Regions from separate parts of the Lysobacter firmicutimachus genome, predicted to be linked through region 1. Evidence: predicted binding sites of a transcription regulator. Region 1 holds the regulator's gene; each other region holds the start of a gene.
What was found. The regulator HrcA, encoded in region 1, represses chaperone genes, less so after heat shock. The targets are predictions, from matches to a motif close to TTNGCACTCNNNNNNNNNGAGTGCNAA.
Positions count from the first base shown of each region.

Region 1 (5,196 bases):
ACCTGCATCTCGCCGTCGACCGAGGCGATCTCGATGATCGACACGTCGAAGGTGCCGCCACCGAGGTCGTACACGGCCACCTTGCGGTCGCCGCCCTTCTTGTCCATGCCGTAGGCCAGCGCGGCCGCGGTCGGCTCGTTGATGATGCGCTTGACTTCCAGGCCGGCGATCTTGCCGGCGTCCTTGGTCGCCTGGCGCTGGCTGTCGTTGAAGTAGGCCGGCACGGTGATGACCGCTTCGGTGACCGGCTCGCCCAGGTAGGCTTCGGCGGTCTTCTTCATCTTGCCCAGCACTTCGGCGGAGATCTGCTGCGGCGCCATCTTCTTGCCGTCCTGGGTCGCGACCCAGGCGTCGCCGTTGTCGTGCGGGACGATCGCGTACGGCACCAGGCCGAGGTCCTTCTGCACTTCGGCGTCGGTCATCTTGCGGCCGATCAGGCGCTTGACCGCGTAGAAAGTGTTCTTCGGATTGGTCACCGCCTGGCGCTTGGCCGAGGCGCCGACCAGGACTTCGCCGTCCTTGGTGAAGGCGACGATCGACGGAGTGGTGCGGTCGCCTTCGGAATTTTCGATGACCTTGGCCTTGCCGCCTTCCATGATCGCGACGCAGGAATTGGTCGTGCCCAGGTCGATGCCGATGATCTTGCCCATTGCTGTGCTCCCTCTCGAATGCTTGGAATTTAAGGGGCGGGGCGCGGTGCGCGCCGGCCGCCGATGTTCGCTATCTGGGGCCCGGTGCCGGGCAGTTCAAGCGCCCGTGCCCTGCCCCGTCGGTCCGGGTACCGGCCCTTCGCCGATACCCGGACGCCGTTCTCAGGCGTCCTGGCTGACCACCACCAGGGCCGGACGCAGCAGGCGCTCGTTGAGCAGCCAGCCCTTCTGGTAGACCTGAACCACGTGGTTCGGCGCCACGCCCGGCGCCGGCACCAGGCTCATGGCCTGATGGTGTTCGGGATTGAACGGCTGGCCGGTCGGATCGACCGCGACCAGGCCGTTGTCGGCGGCGACCTTGAGCAATTGCCGCAGGGTCAGCTCCATGCCCTGGCGCAGCGCGCCGCTGTCCTCGCCGGCGGCGGCCAGGCCGGCCTCCAGGCTGTCGATCACCGGCAGCAGCTCGCCCAGCAGGCGCTCGTTGGCGAACTTGCGCGCCATCTCGATGTCGCGCGCCACGCGCTTGCGCTGGTTGTCCAGCTCGGCGCGCTCGCGCAGCGAATCCTCGCGCAGCTTGCTCAACTCGTTGCGCAGGGCGTCGAGTTCGGGCACCTCGCCGGCCGGCGCCTCGTCCTGGGCGGCCTGGGTCGATTCGGGGTTCAGATCGTGTGGGTTCATGCTGGTTCCTGGCGGTCCATCCGCGACAGGGGCAGCAATGGGGCCGGCGCGGCGGCATTCAAGTGCCGGGATCTGCATCGATCGGCCGCCATCGGCGTCGAGTCGCGGGTTTCGTGAACGGCCGCGCGGTCCGTTCGGCCGGTCCGCAACCCCGTCGCCCGCGCTATTCCCATTGAGAAAAGCCGGGGGTTTTGGCTTCGGCCCCGGGCCGCCTCGGGCGCACGGCGAGGGGTCTCGGTCGCGGCTCGCGTCGCGGCTATCCGCGGCGGGCCCGGCTCACGCCGCGACTATGAGAGATCGTGGGGCTGCGGGGGCTCGCCGCCCTCTCCGGGCTGGAACGCGTCGCCGAGCGCATCGGCGGCGGCCTGCACCACCGGGATGATCCGGTCGTAGGCCATGCGGGTCGGGCCGATCACCCCCAGCACCCCCAGCACCCGGCCGCCGGCGGTGTACGGCGCGGTCACCAGCGACACCCCTTCCAGCGGCGCCAGCCCGGTTTCCTCGCCGATGAAGATCCGCACCCCGGGCGCGCGCACGGTGCGCTCCAGCAATTGCAGGATCTCGCGCTTGCGGGCGAAGGCCTCGAACAGCTCGCGCAGCCGGTCCAGGTCGGCCAGCTCCTGCAGGCCCATCAGCCGGGTCTGCCCGGCCAGGACCATGTCGTCGCCGTCCGGGGCCAACACCTGCTCGGCCAGCTCCACCGATTGCGTCAGCAAGGCCTGCATCTCGGTCTGGGCATGGCGCAGCTCGTGCACCAGGGTGGCGCGGATCTCGGCCACCGGCCGGCCGGCGAAATGGGTATTGAGATAGTTGCTGACCCGCTCCAGCTCGCCGCCGTCGTAGGGGCGGCGGGTCTGAATGATGCGGTTCTGCACGTCCTGGTCGGCGAACACCAGGATCGCCAGCACCCTCTGCGCGTCCAGCGGCACGAAATCGATGCGCCGGAACGCGAACTGCTCGCGCTTGGGCACGCTGACCACGCCGACGAAATGAGTCATCGCCGACAGCAGTTCCGAGGCGCTGCCGAGCAGGGCCTGGGTGCCCGAGCCGGCCGGCAGCTCGCTGCGCAGCCGCGCGACCTCGCCCTCCGGCAACGGCCGCACCTGCAATAAAGAATCGACGAACAGCCGATAGCCTTGCGCGGTCGGCACCCGCCCGGCCGAGGCATGCGCCGCGCTCAGCAACCCGGCCTCCTCCAGGTCGGCGAGGATGTTGCGGATCGTCGCCGGACTGACGTCCAGGCCGGCATGCCGGGCCAGGGTCTGCGACCCGACCGGCTCGCCGCTGTGGATGTAGCGACCGATCAGGGTGCGCAGCAACTGCCGCGCACGCGGGTCTAGAACGGGTTCGGACGATCGGCGGTTCATGGTGTCGATATAGGCGTCGCGGCCGGTAGGTGCAAGGGGCGGGGATTGGGGATTCGGGATTCGGGATTGGCAAAAGCGAAGGCTGTTGTAGAGATCCCGGCTCCCCTCCCTGGAACAACAGCCGTCGCGGCGAGACCGCTTTTGCCAATCCCGAATCCCCAATCCCCAATCCCAATCTCACCCAGTGAGCCCCCCTTCCCCTACCCTGCGACGCTGACCGTCTCCCATTCCCAGGCCGCCGGCCGTCAGGGCACAATCGCCGCCGCATGCTCGCCCATCTCTCGCTCAAGCAATTCGCCGTCGTCAGCGCCGCCGAACTCAGCTTCGGTCCGGGGCTCACCGTCATTTCCGGCGAGACCGGCGCCGGCAAGTCGCTGCTGGTCGACGCGCTCGGCCTGCTGTCGGGGCTGCGCGCCGACAGCGGCGTGGTCCGCCACGGCGCCGACCGCGCCGAACTGGTCGCCGACTTCACCCTCGACGACGCGCCGCAAGCCGCGCAGTGGCTGCGCGACAACGAACTCGACGAAACCGGCGACGGCGACGTCGCGGTGTGCCAGATCCGCCGGGTGATCCGCGCCGACGGCGGCTCGCGGGCCTGGATCAACGGCCGCCCGGTCACCCTGGGCCAGCTCGGCGAGCTCGCCGCGCACCTGGTGGAGATCCACGGCCAGCACGAGCATCAGGCGCTGATGTCCAAGGCCAGCCAGCTCGGCCTGCTCGACGCCTACGGCCGCTGCGAAGCCCAGCGCGAACCGGTCGAGCGCGCCGCGCGCGCCTGGAGCGCGCTGCTGCGCGAGCGCGAGACCCTGCTGGCCCAGGGCGACGTCAGCGACCGCATCGGCTGGCTCGAGCACCAGTACGCCGAACTCGAGCGCGAGGCGCTGGAACCCGACGCCCTGGCCAAGCTGCTCGCCGATCACCGCCGCCACGCCCACGCCGCCGGCCTGATCGCCGCCTGCGAAAGCGCCTTCGCCCGCCTCGGCGGCGAGGAAGGCCCGTCGCTGACCCGCACCCTGCAGCAGGTGCGCGGCGAACTGCAGCGCATGAGCGAGCACGAACCGCGCCTGGGCGAGGTCGAGACCATGCTCGACCAGGCCGCGATCCAGATCGACGAAGCGGTGTCCCTGCTCGACCGGGTCCGCGACGACCTCGACCTGGACCCGTCGGAGTTCGAACAGATCGAACACAAGATGGGCCGGCTGCACGAGCTGGCGCGCAAGCACCGGGTCGCGCCGGAGCGGCTGGCCGCGACCCGCGACGGCCTCGCCGCCGAACTGGAACAACTGCGCGGCGCCGGCGAACGCCTGGACCGCCTCGACGGCGAAATCGACGCCGCCCGCGCCGGCTGGCGCCGCGCCGCCGACGCGCTCGGCCAGGCCCGGCGCGAGGCCGCCCGCTCGCTAGGCGCGCGCACCACCGAGCTGATCGGCGAGCTCGGCATGGGCGGCGGCCGCTTCGACGTCGCGGTCGAACCGCTGGACGAAGACCGCCCCGACCCGCAGGGCGGCGAACGGGTCGAATTCATGGTCGCGGCCAACCCCGGCCAACCGGCCCGGCCGCTGCGCAAGGTCGCCTCCGGCGGCGAACTCTCGCGCATCTCGCTGGCGATCGAAGTCGCCGCGTTCGGCCTGGACGCGGTGCCGACCATGGTCTTCGACGAAGTCGACTCCGGCATCGGCGGCGCCGTGGCCGAGATCGTCGGCCAGAAACTGCGCACCCTCGGCGCCGGCCGCCAGGTCCTGTGCGTCACCCACCTGGCCCAGGTCGCCGCCCAGGGCCACGCCCACTACCGGGTCAGCAAGGCCGCCAGCGAAGGCGTCACCCAAAGCGCCGTGGTCGTCCTCGGCGCCAAGCAGCGCGAAGAAGAACTCGCCCGTATGCTCGGCGGCATCGAACTCAGCAAGGAAGTCCGCGCGGCCGCGCGGCGCTTGCTGGCGGATGTGGGGTGAGGCCGGGATTGGGATTCGGGATTCGGGGTTCGGAATCGGCAAAAGCGGAGTCGCTGGCGTCCGTCGGCACTTCGCCCCACCGTCACCCCAAAATACAAAGGCCCGCATCAAGCGGGCCTTTCGTTTACCGGCTTCTGGAATCGACCGTCACGGCCAAGAACGGGGCGCGATCAAACGGCGCAGAGCCGCTCTAACCAATCCCGAATCCCGAATCCCCAATCCCCAATCACCGCTTCTTGCGCACATACAACACCAAGGAATGCTCCTCGATCTCGTAGCCGTGCTTGGCCGCGATCTTGCGCTGCAGTTCCTCGATCTCGGCGCTTTCGAACTCGATGATCTTGCCGGTATCGATGTCGACCATGTGGTCGTGGTGGTGGCCGCGGTCCAGTTCGTAGACCGACTGGCCGGCCTCGAAATTGTGCTTCAGCACCAGGCCGGCGGATTCGAACTGGGTCAGCACGCGGTAGACCGTGGCCAGGCCGATGTCCTCGCCCTTCTCCAGCAGCATCCGATAGATGTCTTCGGCGGTCATGTGGCGCGGCTTGGACT
Region 1 is NZ_JBANDL010000002.1:2,382,974-2,388,169, reverse strand. It holds gene dnaK (molecular chaperone DnaK) at 1-650, opposite strand, end outside; gene grpE (nucleotide exchange factor GrpE) at 813-1,328, opposite strand; gene hrcA (heat-inducible transcriptional repressor HrcA) at 1,616-2,695, opposite strand; gene recN (DNA repair protein RecN) at 2,962-4,644, shown strand; gene fur (ferric iron uptake transcriptional regulator) at 4,871-5,196, opposite strand, start outside.

Region 2 (5,196 bases), 2.0 Mb from region 1:
CAGCGAACGGGTCTTGTCGGTGACCACGTCGCCGGTGTGCAGGGTGGTCTTGCGCTCGATCAGCAGCAGGTGGCATTCCTCCTCGGCGATCGGGTTGTGGCGCACGCCCTTGGGCACGACGAACATCTCGCCCTCGCCGAGTTCGACCCGGCGGTCCTCCAGTTCGATCACCAAGCGGCCCTTGAGCACGAAGAACAGCTCGTCTTCATGCTCGTGGCTGTGCCAGGCCAGGGTGCCGTGCACGCGCGCGACCTTGACGTAAGCGTCGTCGACTTCGGCGACGACGCGCGGCGACCACAGTTCGGCCAGCGAGGCGGCGATGCGGGCGGGGGAGGTGGCGGTCATGAGGGGTCCTGGCGATGGGCTGGGCGCGCGACGGCGGTATCCGCACTACGTTAGCGCGAGCCGGCGCCGGCCGCGCTCATGCCTGCGCCTCGACCCAGGCGCGCAGGCGCGGGTCGCGGATCTGCATCGTCTCGAACAAGCCGATCGCACGCAGCGCCGGCAATACCTCGCGGATGTGCCGTTGGGCCTGCGCGCGCGCCGCCGCGTCGGCCTGCGGGTCGGCGAGGGTGCGGGCATTGGCCAGGAACGCCGCGACCGAGCCTTTGCGCACGGTGGCGCCGCCGAGCACGGTGGTGTCGGCGCCGTCGGGAAGAATGTCGTGGGGACGCATGGCGGGGCTCCTCGGTTTTGGGGGCGGGAGCGCCAGCTTGGGCGCCGCGCCCCGGCTCTGCTACGTTGCCGCGGCCGATCTCCATCGCGTTGCGGCCAAACCGGAGGCCGACCTTGTCCGATCCTCATTCGCGCGGCCTCGCCGGACGCGATTCTTCCGCGTCCGCCGCCGCCTGGCTGAGCGCCGCGCAGGCCGACGCCGGCGACGGCCCGGCGGTGATCGCCGTGGTCCGCGACACGCCCGGCCCGCGCGCGACCGCACCGCACCGCCACGCCCGCGGCCAGTTGCTCGGCGCGCGGCGCGGTTTGCTGACCGTCGGCAGCGAGCGCGGCCGCTGGCTGGTGCCGCCGTCGGATGCGGTGTGGATTCCGCCGCAGGCCGAGCATTCGCTGCGCTCTCACGGTCCGCGCTTCGCCGGCTGGAGCCTGTATGTGGCCGCCGACGCCTGTGCGGCCCTGCCCACGCAGCCTTGCGGCCTGCGCGTGCCCGCGCTGCTGCGCGAGATCGTCGCCCGGCTCGGCGACGGCGCGGCCCCGTCGCCGGCGCGGACCCGCCTGATCGCGGTGGCGCTGGACGAAATCGCCGCCGCGGCCGCGGGCGCCGGTCGCCCCGGACTGCCGATGCCGACGGACCCGCGCCTGCTCAAGATCGCCCAGGCCCTGATCGAGAACCCGGCCGACCCGCGCGGCGCGGCCGACTGGGCGGCCTGGGCGCATCTGTCCGAGCGCAGCCTGCGCCGCCATTTCGCCCTCGAAACCGGCTACGGCCTGCGCCAATGGCGCCAGCGCGCCGGGCTGCTGAGCGCGGTCGAGCGGCTGGCGGCCGGCGCCGCGGTCACTGCGGTGGCCCTGGATTCGGGCTACGCCAGCGTCAGCGCCTTCGGCGCCATGTTCCGGCGCCACTTCGGGGTCAGTCCGACGGCCTATCTGGAGGCGATGGCGCCCGACGGCGCGGGCTGAGCCGTGCGGCGAGGCCGGCCGGTCCGTCCTCCCCCGCACCGAGACGGCGCGGCGCGGCCGGAGGCGCCTCGTGGCCGCGGGCCGGGCCAGCCGACCGCGACGGCGTTGCGACTTTTTTCGTCCGGCCCCTTGAAACCCGTCCGTCGCACCTCATCTAGCGACCAGTCCCGGCGCGTCCGGGCGCTTTCGTCCCCGGCGTTGGCACTCTCCGGTGGCGACTGCTAAAATTCCGGTTCTTTTCCCACCCATTCAAGCACTTACAGAGGGTTGCCATGAATCTCAAGCCGCTTTACGACCGCGTTGTGGTCAAGCCGATCGAAGCCGACGAAATCTCGGCCGGCGGCATCATCATCCCCGACGCCGCCAAGGAAAAGTCGACCAAGGGTGAAGTCGTCGCGATCGGCGAAGGCAAGGCCCTGGACAACGGCAGCCTGCGCGCGCCGAAGCTCAAGGTCGGCGACAAGGTCATCTACGGCCAGTACGCCGGCAGCACCTATAAGCAGGACGGCGTCGAATACAAGATCCTCAAGGAAGACGACGTTCTCGCGATCGTCGGCTGAGCGAGCCGGGATTCGGGATCGGAGATTCGGGATTCGCAAAGCGCGTGCGCTGCGTTCCCCTCCGTTCCCGTGTCCCGCCACTGATCCGCTCTTAGCCAATCCCGAATCCCCAATCTCAAATCCCGGAGTCAGCAACAATGGCTGCTAAAGAAATCCGTTTCGGTGAAGATGCCCGCGCCAAGATGGTGCGCGGCGTCAACGTGCTCGCCAATGCCGTCAAGGCCACCCTCGGTCCGAAGGGCCGCAACGTCGTGCTCGAGAAGAGCTTCGGTGCGCCGACGATCACCAAGGACGGCGTGTCCGTCGCCAAGGAGATCGAACTGGCCGACAAGTTCGAGAACATGGGCGCGCAGATGGTCAAGGAAGTCGCTTCCAAGACCTCCGACAACGCCGGCGACGGCACCACCACCGCGACCGTGCTGGCCCAGGCGCTGATCCGCGAAGGCATGAAGGCGGTCGCTGCCGGCATGAACCCGATGGACCTCAAGCGCGGCATCGACAAGGCCGTGACCGAAGCCGTCGGCGAGCTGAAGAAGCTGTCCAAGCCGTCCTCGACCTCGAAGGAAATCGCCCAGGTCGGCACCATCTCGGCCAACTCCGACGCCAACATCGGCGACCTGATCGCCCAGGCGATGGACAAGGTCGGCAAGGAAGGCGTGATCACCGTCGAAGACGGTTCGGGCCTGGAGAACGAGCTCGACGTCGTCGAGGGCATGCAGTTCGACCGCGGCTACCTGTCGCCGTACTTCATCAACAACCAGCAGTCGATGTCGGCCGAGCTGGACGACCCGTTCATCCTGCTGCACGACAAGAAGATCTCCAACGTCCGCGACCTGCTGCCGGTACTGGAAGGCGTGGCCAAGGCCGGTAAGCCGCTGCTGATCGTCGCCGAGGAAGTCGAAGGCGAAGCGCTGGCGACCCTGGTGGTCAACACCATCCGCGGCATCGTCAAGGTCTGCGCGGTCAAGGCCCCGGGCTTCGGCGACCGCCGCAAGGCGATGCTGGAAGACATGGCCGTCCTCACCGGCGGCACCGTGATCTCCGAAGAAGTCGGCCTGCAGCTCGAGAAGGCCACCATCAAGGACCTCGGCCGCGCCAAGAAGGTGCAGGTCTCCAAGGAGAACACCACCATCATCGATGGCGCGGGCGAAAGCTCGGGCATCGAAGCGCGCATCAAGCAGATCAAGGCGCAGATCGAAGAGACCTCTTCGGACTACGACCGCGAGAAGCTGCAGGAGCGCGTGGCCAAGCTGGCCGGCGGCGTTGCGGTCATCAAGGTCGGCGCCGCGACCGAAGTCGAAATGAAGGAAAAGAAGGCCCGCGTCGAAGACGCGCTGCACGCCACCCGCGCTGCCGTGGAAGAAGGCATCGTCCCGGGCGGCGGCGTCGCGCTGCTGCGCGCCAAGGCCGCGATCGCCGGCCTGAAGGGCGCCAACGAAGACCAGAACCACGGCATCGCCATCGCCCTGCGCGCGATGGAAGCGCCGCTGCGCGAGATCGTGACCAACGCCGGCGAAGAGCCGTCGGTCATCCTCAACAAGGTCATCGAAGGCAAGGGCGCGTTCGGCTACAACGCCGCCACCGGCGAGTACGTCGACATGCTCGAGGCCGGCATCCTGGACCCGACCAAGGTCACCCGCACCGCGCTGCAGAACGCCGCGTCGATCGCCGGTCTGATGATCACCACCGAAGCGATGGTCGCCGAACTGCCGAAGAAGGACGAGCCGGCGATGCCGGGCGCCGGCGGCATGGGCGGCATGGGCGGCATGGACTTCTGATCCACGCCCCACGTGCAGCGACACCGGGAACCCCGCCGCGAGGCGGGGTTCTTTTTTTTGCGGCGCCGTCGGGCGCGGCCCGCCCCGACGCGTTGCGGCGGCTACATCAGCTCGTCGAGCAGCGCGCGGTTGAACGGCGCCACGTAGGCGGCCATGTCCAGCACGGTGAAGCGCGCGGTGAGGTCGGAACGGGCGAACGGCTCGATCACGCCGACGCACCGGTCGCGCTGCCGGCGCGGCAGGAAGCGCAGGATCGGCACCAGGCGGCGATGGCCGATGGCCGCCCACAGTTCCACCGCATCCAGGCCGGCCATCCACTGCAGGAGCAGATCGTCGGCCAGGCCCAGCGCCGGATGGCCGCCGACCGTGCGCACGTCCTGTTGGCGAAGCTGGCGGATATGCCGGTGCCTGGACAGGCGGCTTTCGGACCGCGCGTAGCCGATGTCGCCGCTGGCCGGACCGTGGCTGGTCGGCACGTCCTTGGCGGCGGCGCCGAAGCCGAAGCCCGCCAGAAACTGCTGCTGCTCGCGCAGATCCTCGCTGGTCGTGCTGAGCGTGCGCATGCGCACCCCGCCGAGCAGGGTCTCGCAGGGGAAGAAATAGCCGAACCCGGCGAACACGCGCTCGTGCAGCGCCTGGTACTGGCTGCGCCGGCCGCCGCGCACCGCCAGCGCGGCGTCCACCGCTTCGACCAGTTCGGGCGCGACGTCCAGATCCTGGTCCGGGTCCAGCGTCACCGCCACCTTGGGGACGATCGTCTCCTCGACCAGATGGATCGCGGTGACTTCGCTGCGCTGCAGGCGCTCGAGGTCGCGGCGGAAATCCGCGCCCAGGCCGAAGCCGTTGACGCCGCCGCCGGCGTTGGCGTTGTGGATGCTGCGGGTATGCAACTCGTGCAGCACCCGGCTGGCGGTGGCGCTGAGGCGCCCGCGCGACGTGAACGAGACGCCGCCCGAATGCGGCGGCCGCTGCGGGTGCCGATAGACCGCCGGCGAGCGCGGCGAACGCGCGCCGAACACGCTGTCGCCCAGGTCGGCGCTGAAGCGCAGGCCGCGGTCGAGCCGGCGCGTGGCGAGCAGCGCCTGCACCGTCTCCAGCGGCAACGCGGCGAACTCGTCCGGAGTGCGCGCGTTGACCCCGGCCAGCCGGCCCTGCAACTGCGGCAGCAGATCCGGTGCGTCGGTCTCGTTCCTCAGCCCCCAACGCGCCTCGGCCGGGCGTGC
Region 2 is NZ_JBANDL010000002.1:4,343,090-4,348,285, reverse strand. It holds gene V2J18_RS18760 (cupin domain-containing protein) at 1-345, opposite strand, end outside; gene V2J18_RS18755 (hypothetical protein) at 422-676, opposite strand; gene V2J18_RS18750 (AraC family transcriptional regulator) at 790-1,635, shown strand; gene V2J18_RS18745 (co-chaperone GroES) at 1,908-2,195, shown strand; gene groL (chaperonin GroEL) at 2,333-3,973, shown strand; gene V2J18_RS18735 (hypothetical protein) at 4,075-5,196, opposite strand, start outside.
Region 2: the regulator HrcA is predicted to act here: its motif matches at 1,834-1,860, upstream of V2J18_RS18745 (co-chaperone GroES).

Region 3 (5,196 bases), 2.0 Mb from region 1:
GGTCATCTGACAGTACGGCGCATTGCCGCAACCGGCCGGCGCGGTGTTGTTCTCCAGGTTGCGCCAGGCATAGGCGTAATTGCCCGCGCCGACGCCGGTCACCTGGAACAACGCGGTGCTCGGGTTGTCCGCCGAACCCGGTCGCCAGATCGAACTGCAGGTGCCGACTTCGGGCACGTCGAAGGCATAGGTGTCGACGAAGCAGCTCACCGCCGCATTGCTGACGTCGCCGGCCCGCGCCGGCGACGGAGCCGCCGCCAAGGCGAACAACGACAAGGCCGCGCCCAACACCCAGGTCTTGCTGGTCTGCATAAACCCCTCCATTGGTTCGTGTCGTCGGGCCCCCGGCCCGCGGGCGCGGCCGCGCCGCACCGCCTGCGAGTGTAGGAAGCTGCCGGCGCGGATACCGCGACGCAGACGACGGGATCGCGGGGAACTGCGCGCCGGATTCCGGGTCGCGTTGGGATTGCCGTTCGTCGGCCCGGACACGGTTACCGCCGAACGGCGGTGGCCGTCACGGACCGGCCACGGCAAGATGGCCCGCGTTCCGCGCCGGCCGCTCGCCGCGCGGCCGCCTCCCGCCCAGGACATCCACGTGCTGACCGCCGAGCAGAAGCAGCAATTCGCCGACCAGGGCTATCTGGTCATCGACCCGCAAATCGATCCCGACCTCATCGACGGCGTGCGCGAGCGCGTCGGCAACGGCCTGCTCTATCAAGACGGGCGCACGGTGGAGCGGCTCCAGGACGCCTGGCGGCAAGAGCCCGCCGTCAAGGCCATCGCCTGCGCGCCGGCCGTGCTGGCGACGCTGGCCGAACTGCACGGACGCAAACCGCTGCCGTTCCAGACTCTCAACTTCCGCGTCGGCACCCAGCAACGGGTCCATTCGGACACGGTCCACTTCAACTCCGATCCCGCCGGACGCATGTGCGGCGTATGGGTGGCCCTGGAAGACATCGACGAGTACAACGGTGCCGTCGTTTACTACCCCGGCAGCCACAAACTCCCTGAAGCGAAGATGCCCGACGTGTTCGCCGAGCCCGATCTCGGCGCACAACGCGCGCCGATGCGCGACGGCCCGCTCTCGCCGCGGCGCTGGTGGCGGGAATTGCGCCGCCACCCGCCGGTGCACGATGTCGGGCACAACTACCGGCTCTACGAAACCTACATGGAGCGCGTGGTCGAACGCGCCGGGATCGCGCCGGCGCTGGCGACGATCCGCAAGGGCCAGGCCTTCGTCTGGGCCGCCAACCTGCTGCACGGCGGGTCGCCGCGCGTCGATCCGGCGCGCACTCGCCACAGCCAGGTCAGCCATTACTACTTCGAAGGCGCGCGCTATCACCGTCCGCTGCTCAATCCGGACGGCCGAATCCGCTATTTCCAGCCCGACTGGATCGCCTGAGGCCTACGCGCGGAAGCGACTGCGAGGACGCGCGCGGCACCCTCGCAGCCTGCGGCTCAATGCCAGCCGTCGTAGTAGTACGCGACCGCGCTGACCGTGCGCACCGCGCCGGTGTCGAGGTCGGTCACCGCCGCCGCCAGGCGCGCTTCGCCGTCGCCGTTGGTCTCGGTGGCGATGCGGACGTTGCAGCTGCGCGTATTGCCGCAGGCCGGCGCCGGTCCGCCGCTTTCCAGGTTGCTCCAGCTGTAGCCGTAGTTGCCGGCCGGCAGCCCGGTCACTTCGAAGTGGGCGATGGTCGGATTATTGGCCCGGTTCGGCGTCCAGGTGGCGACGCAGACGTTCGGCCGCAACGTGTCCAAAGCGAAGGTATCGACGTAGCAGCTCAACACCGCGGCGTTGACGTCGCCGGCCTGCGCCGGCGCGTGCGACAGCGCCATCAGCGCGGCGAACCCGGCCGCGATCAGCATCTTCTTGGCGTGCATGTACCCCTCCATTGGGTGTGTGCGCCGGCTCCGGACGAAGCCGGCGGCGCAGTCTGGCCGCCGTTTTCGCGGCCAGGCAAGCGTACGCGCGGGGGCCTGCGACGTCGCTTCCAGTTCTCAGCCTATGCTGCGTGGGCCGAGCGCGCGGGGCGCCCTTGCGGATGGCGCCGATTGGCGTCCGCACATCGCGGCCGCATCGCGCGTCCCGCTCAGGCGCGGTCGATCGCGCACAGGAAGCAACCGAACCGCGCGTTGTGGGCCGCGACCCGCACGATCGCCGGATCGGCGAACAGGTCCTGAACCGCTTGTTCGCCTTGCGCGCCGTCGACCACACGCGCCTCGCGCAGCCAGCCTTGGGCGTCATAAGCGCGCAGCGACAGATTGCGGGTCAACAGGACCGGCGGCCACTGATCCTGATACACCTGAGCGTGGCGCGCGGCCTCGCGCACGAAGATCGGGCCGCTGGCGCGGTACGGCCCCTGCGCCTGGTGTTCGTGGGTCAGCAGCAGCACGGTTTCGCCGACCGCCGCGTCAGTCAACGAGACCCGGCACGGAAAGCCGCGCGGCGAATCGGCGGCCATCCGGCGCATATCGTGCGCGACCAGATGGGCGTCGTCGAGCGCGAACAACGCGGCGAAAGGTTGCGGCGACAAGCCGGCGATGCGGTAGGAAATCACGGCGAAAACCTCGAAGGACGATGGAAGCCCCAGGCTAGTCCCGCGACGCGAGCGCCGATATCCGCGGCTTGCGCTGCGCAGCCGCGACGTTCGGGCCGCACAAAAGCGAACGGCCCGGTCGCCCGGGCCGCTGCCGCATCGTTGCATCTGCTGCGGCGATCAGGCCGCGAACAGGCCGCGCATCTTTTTCAGCGCATTGGCCTCGATCTGGCGGATGCGCTCGGCGCTGACGCCGTACTCGTCGGCCAGTTCCTGCAGGGTGATCTTGCTGTCGGCATCGAGCCAGCGACGCTTGATGATGTCGCGCGAGCGGGCGTCCAGACCGGCCAGGCCTTCGCGCAGCAGGGCCAGTTGGTTGTCCTCTTCGTCCTCGCGTTCGTAGGACTGCGACGGGTCCTCGTCGGCGGCGCGCAGGTAAGCGGCCGGCGACGGCGGCGCGTGGTCGTCGTCCTCGTCGGACGGCGCATCGAAGCCGATGTCGCGCCCGGACAGGCGCGACTCCATCTCCAGCACTTCGCGCTCGGAGACGTTGAGGTCCTTGGCGACCAGGCGCACTTCCTCGGCGTTCATCCAACCCAGGCGCGACTTGCTCTTGCGCAGGTTGAAGAACAGCTTGCGCTGCGCCTTGGTCGTGGCGACCTTGACGATGCGCCAGTTCTTGAGGATGAACTCGTGCATCTCGGCGCGGATCCAGTGCACCGCGAACGACACCAGGCGCACGCCCTGGTCCGGGTCGAAGCGCTTCACCGCCTTCATCAGGCCGATGTTGCCTTCCTGGATCAGGTCGCCGATCTGCAGGCCGTAGCCGTTGTAGCCGCGGGCCACGTGGACCACGAAGCGCAGGTGCGAGTGAACGAGTTCGCGGGCCGCGTCGAGGTCTTCCTCTTCGCGGTAACGACGCGCCAGGGCCTGCTCGTCTTCGGCGGTGAGCACCGGAATCTGGTGCACGGCGCCGATGTACGCGTCCAGCGAACCGAGCGCGCTGGGCACAGGCAGGTTGTTGGCGACTAGAGCGGTGGATTGGGCGATAGCGGTCATGGGGGTCATCTTAGCAGTCGGCTAATACGACTGCTAAAGGCGGGGGAAGTTCCGCAGTGTTGCGGGATTGGAACGAGAAAGCGGGCGCGCCGTCGCAGGAGGGGCTCCGGCCGGCCCAGCAGGCGCCGAGCCGAAATGCTTTGATATCAAACACTTGCAAAAGAAGCCGTGAAGACCGCGCCGGCCGCGGGCCGGCCAGGCACGCAGTATCCGCCGGCCAGGCCGGCCGGCGGCTGAATCCCCTCGGCCCGCCCGAGGCCGGGCCTGCCGCCGCACCTGCTCTATATATAAGGTGCGGCCTCCTTGCCTGGGCCCGCCCGCTCCGCCCTTGGAAGTTGAACCGGCAACTGGCGTGCGTAGCTCGTCTCAGATGAAGCACGGGGTGGTTTTCATCCGGACGAACGGGCTGAGGGTGAACTTGAGCGACCGGCGAAGCGCTGATCGGACCAGCCCCGCGAAAGCGGTGGCGCCCGCTGGAAACGACGGGATCTCTTCTACGGGCGATCTAAACGAGAAGCGCCGAAACTAAGGGCCGCGTCAGCGCGACCAAGCCGCCCAAGCCGCCCGCATCAGCGCCGTGCACCTGCGCCGGCGTGTCTTCGCAGGCTTGCCATCGCATGTCCTCATCGTCAGCCGACCCGCGTTTGACCGATTGGACCTCAGCTGATGGCTTCCAGGGAGGAGACATCATGGCAACAAGGTCACCGCCCCACGGGCGCCTGAGAATCGTAGGCATTGCGGTGCTGTGCCTGATCCTGTCTTCGTTGTCGGCGCCCACACAGATCCTCACGGCGCGCCCCGATCGGGTCGTCAGGGAGCAGCCGATCGTTCAAGTAGCTCCGCAGACACCCGCCGATCAGGTGACTACCGGAAGCCCCATCGATCCTCCCGTTATCATCGAAACGCCAGCCAATCAGCGCATCGTCGACAGGCCCGTCGATCGACTGTGGATCGCTTGCGGCGCCGTGGGCCAATCGTGCTGCAAAGCGCCGGATTCCGTTTCCACCGCGTTCGGCCCCTTGGTTTCGTGCCACGACGGACTGGGTTGCGACCTGGCCACCGGCACTTGTGTGCAGCCCTGCGGCAGCCCGGGTCAGGCATGTTGTGACGGACCTGGAACGCGAGCCTTGAAATGGACAGCGGACGGCCGGGTCTCTTCGCCCAACACGTTCAACATGCGCGAGATGTGCGACGGCGGCGCCTGCGACATCGCTTCTCATCGTTGCTTTCACTGCGGCACTGCCGAGGGCGGCCCTTGCTGTCCGCCGGATGCGGCGCAAGCCACGGCCCGCTGCTTCGGACGCAACATGAGTTGCGAATTCGCTAATGATCGCGCCACGGAAGGAGTCTGCCGTCTTTGCGGCGCGCGCCTCAGGCCTCCCTGCGAAATTACCGGTTGCGACGAGGGCCTGAAGATTCGCAGCGGCCTTTGTGATATCTGCGGAGCGGAAGGCCAGCCCCCTTGTGATGCCGGGTGTGATCGAGGCCTGTCGCCAGCACAAGGGTTCTGCAGGCGCTGTGGCTCGGATGGACAGATGCCATGCGACCGCGGCTGTAATTCGGGCACGCGGCCGGTCAACGGAATCTGCGTGAGTTG
Region 3 is NZ_JBANDL010000002.1:362,563-367,758, reverse strand. It holds gene V2J18_RS01685 (hypothetical protein) at 1-312, opposite strand, end outside; gene V2J18_RS01680 (phytanoyl-CoA dioxygenase family protein) at 536-1,402, shown strand; gene V2J18_RS01675 (hypothetical protein) at 1,459-1,884, opposite strand; gene V2J18_RS01670 (DUF1203 domain-containing protein) at 2,094-2,561, opposite strand; gene rpoH (RNA polymerase sigma factor RpoH) at 2,721-3,599, opposite strand.
Region 3: the regulator HrcA is predicted to act here: its motif matches at 3,610-3,636, upstream of rpoH (RNA polymerase sigma factor RpoH).